DNA from 4 places in the Dehalobacter sp. DCM genome. Region 2 is predicted to be linked to each of the others. Evidence: riboswitches for the same ligand, from Rfam matches in the RefSeq annotation. Region 2 holds a riboswitch; each other region holds the start of a gene.
The links. A riboswitch is a leader RNA that binds a small molecule or an ion and turns the genes downstream of it on or off. The one in region 2 is predicted to bind cobalamin.
Positions count from the first base shown of each region.

Region 1: linked by a shared signal. The riboswitch ahead of LPY66_RS06580 (precorrin-6A/cobalt-precorrin-6A reductase) and the one ahead of cobT (nicotinate-nucleotide--dimethylbenzimidazole phosphoribosyltransferase) in region 2 are both predicted to bind cobalamin.
Region 3: linked by a shared signal. The riboswitch ahead of cbiD (cobalt-precorrin-5B (C(1))-methyltransferase CbiD) and the one ahead of cobT (nicotinate-nucleotide--dimethylbenzimidazole phosphoribosyltransferase) in region 2 are both predicted to bind cobalamin.
Region 4: linked by a shared signal. The riboswitch ahead of cobK (precorrin-6A reductase) and the one ahead of cobT (nicotinate-nucleotide--dimethylbenzimidazole phosphoribosyltransferase) in region 2 are both predicted to bind cobalamin.

Region 1 is NZ_CP092282.1:1,382,158-1,385,270, reverse strand. Features, by position in the region: gene LPY66_RS06590 (energy-coupling factor ABC transporter substrate-binding protein) at 1-249, opposite strand, end outside; gene LPY66_RS06585 (energy-coupling factor ABC transporter permease) at 246-998, opposite strand; gene LPY66_RS06580 (precorrin-6A/cobalt-precorrin-6A reductase) at 1,037-1,756, opposite strand; cobalamin riboswitch at 2,000-2,187, opposite strand; gene LPY66_RS06575 (energy-coupling factor ABC transporter permease) at 2,409-3,113, shown strand, end outside.
Region 2 is NZ_CP092282.1:2,403,284-2,406,396, forward strand. Features, by position in the region: gene cobT (nicotinate-nucleotide--dimethylbenzimidazole phosphoribosyltransferase) at 364-1,482, opposite strand; cobalamin riboswitch at 1,640-1,812, opposite strand; gene LPY66_RS11080 (helix-turn-helix domain-containing protein) at 1,932-2,609, shown strand; gene LPY66_RS11085 (IS3 family transposase) at 2,630-3,113, shown strand, end outside.
Region 3 is NZ_CP092282.1:1,050,043-1,053,155, forward strand. Features, by position in the region: gene LPY66_RS05110 (NAD(P)H-hydrate dehydratase) at 1-185, shown strand, start outside; gene alr (alanine racemase) at 216-1,337, shown strand; cobalamin riboswitch at 1,439-1,628, shown strand; gene cbiD (cobalt-precorrin-5B (C(1))-methyltransferase CbiD) at 1,974-3,113, shown strand, end outside.
Region 4 is NZ_CP092282.1:1,388,254-1,391,366, forward strand. Features, by position in the region: gene LPY66_RS06610 (hypothetical protein) at 1-638, opposite strand, end outside; cobalamin riboswitch at 937-1,115, opposite strand; cobalamin riboswitch at 1,382-1,581, shown strand; gene cobK (precorrin-6A reductase) at 1,714-2,484, shown strand; gene LPY66_RS06620 (ABC transporter substrate-binding protein) at 2,677-3,113, shown strand, end outside.

The DNA of each region.
Region 1 (3,113 bases), 1.0 Mb from region 2:
TGCTGCTTGCAGAGAGAACAGTAAGCTTTCAATCTCTCCGCTGGGCGGCTCAAAAATAGAAGAAAACCACGGCGTGTATTCAGGATTAATTTCAGTAATCGCCGTTTCAGCTTGACCGTCTGCTCCGCCGAATTCAGCGTTTTTGTTCATAACCAGCGGAACAATGGCGAGCAAAATAACGATGGCAATCAGGACAAGATTGGTTGTCAGCCTGCTTTTATTATTCGGCATATTGTTGCTACTGCTCATCTTAAATCCCCCCCAGCAAATACTTTTAAGGAATGAAGTTCGTCGCTTTTCAGGTAAGTCTTGATCGCGTTAAAAATAATAACCGTTAATATGCCTTCACTGATGGCCAGAGGCACTTGGGTAAAGGCAAAAATCCCCATAAATTTGCCGGCTGAGACTGCAATACCCCCAGTTGCGGCAGGGAATGCCACCGCCAGCTGCAACGATGTGACAATGTAGGTAACCAAATCCCCCAAGGCCGCCGCCAGAAACACGCCCAGCCACTCCGGTCCTTTTAGTTTTTTCACCAGCAGAAAAACACCGTAGGCGATAAACGGACCGACAATCGCCATGGAAAAGGTATTGGCGCCAAGCGTCGTCAGCCCACCATGAGCTAGTAGAATCGACTGGAACAGAAGAACAATAATGCCAAGTACGCTCATAACGGCAGGGCCGAACAAGATAGCTCCCAAACCAGTTCCTGTAGGATGTGAACAACTCCCGGTAACGGAAGGTATTTTCAAAGAGGATAAGACAAAGACAAACGCACCGGCCATTGCCAGCAGCAACTTTAGTTTTGGAGACTCATTGGTTATTTTGCGCATGGCGTATAAGCCATACGCGACAAACGGGATGCACAGAACGCCCCAGGAGATACACCAGACCGGGGGAAGAAACCCTTCCATGATGTGCATGGCAAAAACATTTTGAGGCAATAAGATCAGCATCAGGGTGATGCTTGCGACCATTGTTATTCGTTTCGTATTCATTCGTGTCACCTTTCTTCTTGATCTAAACTAAAATCTTCTCATAAAATATTATTATCAAGCCATGTTATTACTTCATTGACACTCCTCATGGTCAAACCATAGTCCGTTTTGTTTTTTCGAATTACAATGATTTCCAGACCCGATTCTAACGCAGCCGAAATTTTCGTATCCGTCCCGCCGGCTTGACCGCTGTCCTTTGTCAACACGACGTCCGCTCCATAGAACTTAAAAAGCGCTTTGTTAATGTCTTTGGAAAAAGGACCTTGCATGGCGACGATGTCCCGGGGTTGAATACCTAAGTCCTGGCATTTCTGTACCAGTCGTCCTTCAGGGAGAACCCGGACAATAAAACGGGCCATGCCCGCAAAAGCGCTATGTACAATACTACCCAATTGGTGACTGCCGGTAGTAACAAAAACATTAACCTTTCGTCCTTTTTCCCGGTGTAATGCACCAACGCGCTCATTAAGACGATACAAAACTTCATCCCAATTATATGTCTGGAATATCAAGGAATTTTCTGGGATGTGGGTTTCAGGTCTTTCTAATCTGAGGTACGGAATATGGAATTGTTCACATAACTGTCTCAGTGAACAGAACTTATCACTCAAAGGATGGCTGACATCAAGAATAACTGAATCCGCCGGCAAACAGTCTTTAACCGTCCAAGCCGACTTCTTAATAAAATTGATCCCCCTGTTTTGGAGATGTTTACTTAATTCAAAAGCTGCCGATGTTTCTCCCAGAAGGACAATCATTTGAACCTCCTTAGCCTATAGATAAAACCGAGACAATGCCGCTCCTTGCCATCCGTGGCACCGCGGCAGTAATCCCTCCATGGATAGCGCCGCTCCTTGCCATCCGTGGCACCGCGGCAGTAATCCCTCCATGGATAGAAAAAAACCTCTACCATGAAAAGGTAAAGGATCTAACCTGTATCAGAAAGCGGTAAGAATTCCGAAAACATAAGGCATTCACCTCCCTAACATCCCGTAGGTAGTTACAGTACCCAGTATGAGCAGGTCTCCTGGCTTAAGATCTTTATCGAATCACGTCTTCCCAGGTTAATCCCAGTGACATTATGTGATTCGACTCCCTCGTACAGTGGCGGGAACCGCGTCAGCTCCAACTGACTTCCCTTTTCAATTCTTGCCCTCGGGCAGGAATAACTCATTACTGTATATTCAATTTGATATATTATAGCATGCTAGCTTAAAACTGTACAGTTTAATTCTAAGCTATTATTCTGCATTTTCGCTCATACCTTCATCCTTTATACCCTCATATTCTTACTGTTTCAAACAAGTCGTCGCCTTTAACGATCAGAATTTTATCCCCCCTACCAGGATTGTAAAAATATGCGAGCACACTATAATGATTTTGACAGCAGAATTAAGAGGAGTGATTATTATGCATATGGCTGACGCATTAATTTCACCGGTCGTTGGAGCGGTAATGTGGACTGCGACAGCAGGGGTTGCTGCCTATTCGATAAAGAAAGTCCAAGCTGAACTGGATGAAAAAAAGATCCCGATAATGGGGGCAATGGGCGCATTTGTTTTCGCTACACAGATGATTAATTTTTCGATCCCGGGTACAGGATCCAGCGGACACCTTGGGGGAGGACTTTTGCTTGCCATTTTGCTCGGCCCCTATGCCGGCTTTATCACGATGGCTGCCATTTTATTGATTCAGGCCTTATTTTTTGGTGACGGCGGGTTGTTAGCTTATGGCTGCAATGTATTTAATCTTGGTTTCTATACGTGTTTTCTTGCTTATCCACTGATTTACAAAACCATAACAAAGAAAGGAATCTCGCCCAAACGCATTCTTGCCGGTTCAATGATCGCAGCGATTGCGGGTCTTCAGCTGGGGGCTTTGAGTGTGGTATTTGAGACATTCTTGTCTGGAAAAACGGAACTTCCTTTCAATGCTTTTCTACTCATGATGCAGCCGATCCATCTGGCAATTGGCATTGTTGAAGGGCTTGTAACCGCTGCCGTAATTTCCTTCGTTTGGAAAGCCCGGCCTGACTTGTTGGAAAAATCGGCAGTAACTAATACTTCCGGTACCAAAGCAATTAAACGTGTTGTCATCGGCTTCTTGATCGCTGCC
Region 2 (3,113 bases):
AGGAGGTCCAAACGGATTCCGAGAATCAAAAGACGATTTCAGACATCCACTCCTTCAAAAGAAGACGATTTAGATAAGCAGGAATTAAAGACTCCCATTGCGAAATCCTTCCATATGCCATATCCGATAGGAATAGCCTATGGAGGAAACACCGATGAATCTGAAGTTGGATTAGAGATATTCAACGAAAGATGAGGGGTTATAGCTGAAAGGAGGACGTACTCTATTGCAGTACACCTCGAGAAATGGGTAAGCGGGCTCCGGTTAGAAGGAACCAACACTTACCCATTTCACATTAATTCAAGGGATTACGCATAACAAGCGATAAAGAAACAATCGTGTTTTTCTACTTAAAGGTATTGTTTAGAAGTCACCGGTGGTCACGGCTGCTTCCGCAAATGTGGCCATCTCATCAGCAACCTTAAGGGCGGTTTCAATAATGGGGAACATCAGAGCGGCTCCGGTTCCTTCTCCGAGCCGCATATGCATATCAAGACGCGGTCTGAGCCCAAGTTGATGCAGAGCCAGATGTTGGCCGAGTTCCTCGGAACTATGCGATGCGATCATATAGGATGTCGAGAGGGGAGCCAGCTTGGTGGCAGTCAAAGCGGCCGCTGAAGAGATGATTCCGTCCAAAACGATAGGTACACGCTGGTAAGCTGCTTCGAGGATCGCACCGACAAGAGCGGCAATTTCTAAACCGCCTATTTTAGCCAAGGTATCGATTGGCGCAGCCGGATCACAATGATTGATTTCTATGGCGCATTTGATGACGTTTTGCTTATTGATCAAGGCATCGTCTTTCAAGCCAGTGCCGCGGCCGGTGACATCTTCTACGGAATGGCCTGTAAATACGGAAATGAGTGCGGCGCTGGGGGTTGTATTGCCAATACCGACTTCTCCGGTTGCCAAGACGTTAATGCCGGATGCTATCGCCTCAGAAGCAATTTTCGCGCCGGTTAAAAGTGCTTGTATAGCTTCCTGACGTGTCATCGCCGGCCCTTTGGCCATATTGTTTGTTCCGTTCTTGACTCGGTAAGCCATCAGCTCAGGTCGATCCAAAGAGGTTGCAATCCCAATATCGGTGCAGATCACTTGCGCCCCGGCACTATTAGCCAAAACATTGATACCTGCTCCACCCCGAAGATAGCTGTAGAACATTTGTTTGGTGATTTCCTGGGGTGCGGCACTGACGCCTTCTTCCGTAACACCGTGGTCTCCGGCCATGAGAAGAACAGCCTTCTTATTAATTTTTGGTGTTGCTGTGCCGTAGATACCGGCCAGCTGACGGGCTATGTCTTCCAAGACGCCTAAACTCCCGAGGGGCTTGATTTTGGCGTCCACCCGGTTCTGCATAGCGGCCATGGCCTCGGTATCGAGGGCTGTTATGCCACTGGTGAGTTCGAGCAGGGCGTTTTCTAATTCCTGTTCGTTTGCCGTTTTTAGATTGTGCAGGCCATGAAATTTCGTAAGATCGTTCATTAAAGTACCTCCATTAAAAGTATTTGGTTATAGAGTCAGTCTCGGGCATTCTTATGGCGTTAACTGATGATGTTTATAGGGCTAAAATAATAAAGTCCCGCCACTGTTACTGTGGTCGGGACTTTGCCTTCATCGCCGCCGCTTTCCAAACCCCGGAAAGACTTTCTCCTCTTAGGCAGGTCTCCTGACTCAGACTCAAGCATCCTAACGCTCCTTCCCAGCACACGCCAGTGGATTAGCGGGGACTCGTCTTTACAGTGGTGGGTCCGTATCGGATTGTACCGATTTCCCTATTCTCCCAAAATGGGCACCTAAGAGTTTTATTTATTTTTACGTAATAAAGATAACTAAAATACGGTATAAAGTCAAGTACCGGTATTGTGATATGCTCCCTTCTAGGTAGACAAGTGAAATAATAAAAACTTGTTGCTTAGAGGGGAGTATATTTTATGTCAAAGAGAAAGATATCTAGCAACGAGAAGTTAACTGCTGTATTACGGTATCTAGATGGAAAAACTAGCCAAAATCAGATTGCCCGTGATCTTAATGTAAGTTTAGCATCTGTTCAACAATGGATTTTTAATTATGAGTCCATGGGAGCCGATGTTTTCTTAATGAAAGGAACTAAAAAATACACAAAAGTACTTAAGATACAAGCTGTTGAAGATTATTTAGCTGGTTTGGGCTCTCAAACTGATATTTGTAAAAAGTATGGAATTCGATCAAAAGGTAAGTTACAACGCTGGATAAAACAGTATAATGGTCATGAAGAACTAAGGTCTTCTGGAACAGGAGGAAGTACCATCATGACCAAAGGAAGAAAAACCACTTTCGATGAACGCGTTGAAATCGTGCGGTATTGCATTGCACATGATCATAATTACGCAGAAACATCTGAAAAACATCAAGTATCCTATCAGCAGGTGCGTAACTATACTGTTAAATATGAAGTCTATGGGGTTGAAGCATTAAGAGACAATCGGGGGAAGCGAAAGTCTCAGGATAAGATGAGTGAATTAGAAAAGCTGAGAGCTGAAAATAAGATTTTAAGAGCAGAAAAAGAACAGGCCGAAATGGAGGCATCTTTCTTAAAAAAACTCGAGGGGATAGAGAGGAGGCGGGACTAAGCCTGGTTCGCCATGAATTTATATATCAGGCTATAAAAGAAGAAAACCAAGAACATAATTATCCGATCAGCACCCTATGTAAGTTTGGAAAGGTATCACGAGCAGCATATTATAAGTGGCTGCATAGAGAAATACCTGAAAGCGAAGCAGAAAATCTTCGTATCGCTGATGAGATTGAAAGAATTCATGAGGAAAGCCCAGATAAAGGGTATAGAAGAATCAAGGATGATCTTGAGCGGTATCATAATATAAAAGCGAATGACAAGCGAGTTTTACGCATTTGTCGTAAGTTAGATATAAAATCCACCATTAAGTATTCAAACAATGGGTGTACACGACAGGCAGCCAATCCACAGTATATAGCAGAAAACATACTAAATAGAGAATTCACCTCTGGAGCTCCAAATGAAAAATGGCTTACAGATGTAACAGAATTCAAGTATTACGTTGGAATAATAAAGCACAAACTATATCTTAGTGCAATATTAGATTTATACGATAGAC
Region 3 (3,113 bases), 1.4 Mb from region 2:
GCAGTATCCTATCCTGGACTGCCCAAGGCGTGCCGCCACTTGGTGCAGCGTGTATGGGAGTATACCTTCATGGTAAAGCAGCGGATTCCTTGAAAGAGCAATATGGGTTATCTGGCTATACCGCATCGGAAGTAACGGAGTATTTGCCCAAGGTTCGCAGAGAAATTGAAGAGCAAAAAAATTAATATATGGACAGAACACATGAGGAGAATAAAATGGAATTTTTTCGTCCGGTTTGGGCAGAAATTGATTTAGGCGCATTGAAACGAAATTTCAGAAGGGTAAAAAGTTTCACCAAAAGTGATGTGATGCCCATTGTCAAGGCAGATGCCTACGGACACGGTGCCATAGCGGTAGTCCGCGCTTTAAGAGAAGAAGGGGTAACTCGTTTTGGCGTTGCGATATTAGATGAAGCACTGGAATTGCGGAAGGAATTTCCGGATATTGCCATCATGGTCATCGGACCGACGCTCCCGGAGTATTCGGAGATCATGGTCAGAGATGATATTATCCCGGAGGTATTTCAACTGCGCCAGGCTGAGGCCCTATCGGCTGCGGCCGAGAAGTTGCATAAAACAGCCAGGCTGCATATCAAAGTGGATACAGGGATGGGCAGGATCGGGTTTCGGGATAATGCGTTTGAAGCGATTCAAAAGATTGCCGGGCTTCCCGGTCTTTTTTTGGAAGGAATCTATACGCATCTCGCTACTGCTGATGGCACCGATCTGACCTATGTCTCCAAACAGCTAACGCTATTTAATACCCTTCGTGATCAGTTACGTGCTGCCGGAATTACTATTCCGATCCGCCATGCGGCTAATTCTGCAGCGATCATCCAAGTGCCTGAAAGTCATTTTGAACTTTGCCGTCCGGGGATTATTTTATATGGACTTTTGCCGATGACGCATACCGGCCAGGAAGCAGGATTTGAACCGGTACTTTCATTGAAGACGCGTATATCTCAATTGAAAACAATCCGCAAAGGGGAGAGTGTCGGATATGGCAGGACCTTTGTTGCGGAACGTCCGACGCAAGTGGCGACGCTCCCGATCGGCTATGCTGACGGTTGGCGGCGGTCATTGTCCAATAACGGTGAGGTCCTGATCAAAGGGAAACGGGCGGCGATCATCGGCAGGATCTGTATGGACCAAACGATGGTGGATGTGACCGATATTCGCGGGGTAGACGAAGGGGACGAAGCGATCTTAATCGGCGATTGCGGGGAAGATCGAATTACAGCCGATGAAATTGCGGGCCGTTGCGGGACTATCAGTTATGAGATCACCTGCGGCTTGACCAAAAGAGTGCCGCGAGTGATAGTAGACAATGATATTTAGAGAATAATATTGTCGAAAATAATAGTTGATTCCATTATAAAAGGGCGCTATAATGAGTCTGGATTATATCCAAAAACGATTGAATCCAACTTAATGGATAATTGAATACGTGTAGAACAGGTGTTGAATGATGCAGGCAGCATCATTTAGTGAAAAGGAAAGTCGGGTTAAAGCCCGCGCGGTCACGCCGCTGTAATAGAGGAGTTCTTCAGGAATGCCACTGGGAAACTGGGAAGGTCTGGAGAATGATGATACTGGAGCCAGAAGACCTGCCTGTTTGATCTCACCGTTATACTCTACGAGCGATAGAGAGGTGTGTGGTATTTCAAAAGGTATTTCCTTCGAATATAACCTCTCAACATAACGAGTTGAGAGATTTTTTTTCTGTTCACGGATGAACAACTGGGCCGAACAAAGATCATTCATAATTCGCAGTACCTTGTTTATTGCAAACTATCGGCTTAGTCCATATGGAGAGTTGGCGCTTCACTTATGTCACGGATGACAAGAAGAAATCCGGAATATCAATTTACGGCTTCCAATAAATCGGATATCTTCTGGAGATTTCGATATACTTCAAATAAAGTTAATTGAGCTTTACATAGAAATAAATTTAAACTAAGGAAATAAGTACTTATGGACCAGGCAGAACTTTATGTCCTCAAACAAAATAAAAAACTGCGCTGCGGCTTCACGACAGGATCCTGCGCGGCGGCAGCAGCCAAAGCCGGAACTGTGATGCTGCTGAGCGGCGAACTGTGTACGGAAATAGCCATTGCTACACCGAAAGGCATCGTCACCACGATGAAAGTACTGGAAATACAGCGGGATGATCATCAGGTGACCTGTGCCGTCAAAAAAAACAGCGGCGATGATCCGGATGTGACCGACGGGATCCTCATTTTCGCTACGGTTGCCAAAGCGCAAGAGCAGGCTATTCGCGTCGACGGCGGCACGGGAGTTGGCCGGGTCACAAAGCCCGGACTGGCCTGCCCAGTAGGAGAAGCAGCAATCAATCCGGTTCCCCGAAGTATGATCATCGCGGAAGCAGAGAAAGTCTGCAACGCGCTGGGCTATGAGGGTGGTCTCACTATTACGATTTCTGTTCCGGAAGGGGAAGCGGTTGCCAGGAAAACTTTCAATCCCCGTTTGGGTATCGTCGGCGGGATTTCGATTTTGGGGACTTCCGGCATGGTTGAACCCATGAGCGAGAAAGCGTTGATCGATACGGTTCGGCTTGAGATGAACCAGCAAAAGGAAAAGGGCTGCCGCCATCTGTTGGTGTGCCCGGGAAACTACGGGGAAACATTTGCCCGCGGGACATTAGGATTACAGAATACCTTGGTCCAGTGCAGTAACTATATTGGTGAAATGCTCGATTTTACCGTGGAATTGGGCTTTGACAGCCTGCTTTTGATCGGACATGCCGGAAAACTGGTTAAGCTGGCTGCCGGTATCATGAATACCCATTCTCGCTATGCGGACTGCCGGATGGAGGTTATCGCCGTTCATGCAGCCCTTCACGGTGCTTCGCGGGAGATCGTTCAGGAGATCATGCGTTGTCTGACAGCACCGGAAGCGGTTGCCGTTTTGGACCGCTATGGCCTCCGCAACGATGTATTCGCGTCGATTATGTTAAAAATCAATGACTATGTACATTACCGTCTGCAAAACAAAGTGAAAGCCGGTGTGATCTTGTACACTAACGAACAGGGCATCTTGGGCAAAACTCCGGAAGCAGATGAAATCATAAATAAGCTTAAAAGGATGGAAACA
Region 4 (3,113 bases), 1.0 Mb from region 2:
CCGGCGATGTTGTTCAGCACTTTCAAAGCATGGATATAATTGCGGTTATCTTGTATTGTCCCAATAATAATTATTGGCATTTGACTCCATGATTCCCAGGATAGGTTAAGATAACGCAGCTTGTGATTGGCACGGGGATTTTGAGTCAGCAGACCAAGAATCAGGGGGGCTTCACACTCCGTATGCTGCGTATACGCTAGAAGATTAAATCCCGAATCAACGACAGCAATGTGACTGTCGATGATATTTTCGCTGATATCCAGTAAATCCTGTAAGCCGCGGCCAGCAATAAGAGAGCGCTGCATGTTGCTTTCCCACTCCTTGAAAGTCTTAAAAACCTCCTTAAACCTAAAAAACGAATCATAATTAATCTTACCGTCAAACATAATCACTCTTCTCAAAGCGTTGTCAGCCACGTATTCCTGTAAACCGTCCCGGGGACATAATAAGTAGAGGTTCGGAAAAGACTGACTTATTTTAACGGCTTTTGTGAAGTTACACACATAAAGGTAATCTGGGGAAAGACGGCTGCTATGGCAGCTTAGCATTTTGATCCCAAGAAATTTTGGATTTTCCTTTTTAGGGGCATAAGAAACAAGTGGAAAATGATCTAATAAAATATTTAATGTAACCGGCATCTTGGAACCTCCTTCCAAAATTTGAGTAATTAATACCACTTGTAAAAAGAAAAAGCATGTTTGTACCTCAGTCCAATGACAAACATGCTTCCTCTCCATAAGGGAGAGATAATCAAGGAGAACTTAAAATGTCAATCTTATGCACGCCGGCAAATAGCTTGCATAAGAGTGTCCGCGAAATAAACAAAGCGAAAATAAAAAAACCTTTTGTCCTGTGGATTCAAAAAGGTTTACAAAACTGTGCATCTGCATAGATTCAAGCAGTAACACAATCCATCCTCCTATCGACCGTAGGTATACAATGAACTAACTGCAAGCAGGTCTTCTGGCTTAAGGTTCATCGTCATCCTTACCTTCCCGGATTCGGTGGTTTTTCAAGGACTTCTCACCTTTTACAGCGGCGGGACCGCACGGGACTTTCACCCGTTTCCCTATTATACCGGCTATCAACCGGTCACTTACAGCTGAAATATTCAATTACTGACGATTATAGATCCAAATTCAATAAAAGGCAAGCATTTTTTCATCATGTGTATTTATACAAGCAGTTGCAATCAAGCTGCTGAATCAATGATAAATTTATACATAATTCTGACACATGGAACAGGCATAGGTATCACCTATATGAATAACCGGACATTGATTCTCTTCTATCCTTGGTATGATTATGCCTGAGGGGAAGGAAAAATGCCGATAAATTTTTTCGTGACATAGCATTTGGGATGCGATATAATCAGACTGAAAACAAAATATTGGAAACAGGTGTCGGTTATAATTTCGCTGAATAGAAGTTATGAGCCGGTGAAAAGGGAAGTGGGTGTAAATCCCACGCGGTCCCGCCGCTGTAAAAGAGGAGTCCCTCCAGGAATGCCACTGTAACCGGGAAGGCAGGAGGAGACGATGAGACTTAAGCCAGAAGACCTGCCTGCGTTTCGTACACTAGCAACTTCACGCGTGATGGAGGGTGTTTGAGTTTTTGTTCGCTTATATTTGAGACGGACTCTCATTGCTTATGTTGTTAGGCATTGAGAGTTTTTTTATTGAAAAAAACGATGTGGGCGAGGAGTAGGGAACCATGTCAAAATCGCTTGTAATTGCAGGCACAGCAGAAGCAAAAGAGGTCATTATTCAATTGCTGAAAATGAATATCGAAGTTTCGGCAGTTGTTACCTCGAGACTTGGAAGCCAGGCTTTGGCGGATATTGAAAATATCCGTATTCATCAAGGGAGGGTCTCAAAGCAATGGATCGCCGGCTTGCTCGATAGCATTGAGCCGGATTACGTTATTGATGTTTCCAATCCTTTTTCTTTGGAGACAACCCGCAATGCGATGAGCGTTTCCCAAATAAAAAAAATTGGCTATATCCGCTATGAAAGAGAGTCTGTGATTGACAATTGGAAAGATATTATCCGTGTAAAAAACCATGATGAGGCATATAAAAAACTCTTAAGCTGCCAGGGCAATATTCTATTGACTATCGGAAGCGGCAAAGTCAAAGTATTTACAAATATTCCAGAGTATAAGAATCGTTTGTTTATCAGGGTCCTTCCTGACAGCAAAGTCATTGAACGGTGTGAAAAAATGGGTTTTAATGCCAATAACCTTATCGCTATGAAGGGGCCTTTCAGCGAAGAACTAAATATTGCCTTGATCAAATATTGCAACGCGGCTGTACTGGTAACAAAAGAAAGCGGAAATACAGGAGGCGTCATGGAAAAGATTCGTGCGGCACAACGTATTGGGATTCCGGTAATTATGATTGAACGTGAGGAACTGCACCATGAAAACAAAGCCAGGTCTGTGGATGAGGTCATCCGACTGATACAAAATATTCAACAGGAGTGAAATTTGGAAGATAATCGAACTTCCGAAATTCAAAGATAAATTAAAATTAATTGGAGGTGTCACCGCTGGTTAACGTTTCAGATTAGTGATTGCGTGATCTAACACAAGAAACCTGCACGCAATTAATATTAAGCTTTCAAGTTAACAAGGTACTGGGTTACTTAATAAAAACATGAAAATGGAGGAATTATCATGATTCGGGGTCATCAAAAAAATGTTTGTTTAATTGTCATTATAATTATGCTTTGTTCCGCACTTATGGTCGGCTGTTCCGGCGGAACTGAGAAAAGCAATAAAGCCTTAACTGGCAAAGAGGTCAGTTTGAGCTATACGAGCGCGTTTAAAATCGTCGATTACGGTGATAATTTCACCCTATTGACAGATGCTGAAGGCAATCAGTTCCTGCTGGTGCCGGAGGGTACGGAAACCCCTGAAATTAGCGAGGCTGCAGGTGCGACGGTGGTCAACACGCCCCTGAAAAAGGTGGTTTATTGTTCGACCACGCAGGTGGGGCTGCTGCAGGCGATATTTACCGATCAGGAATGGGACAGCATCGCCGCTGTGACCACGGACACGGCGGACTGGTACGTCGATGCGGTTAAAACGCGTATGGAGAGCGGCGCTATCCA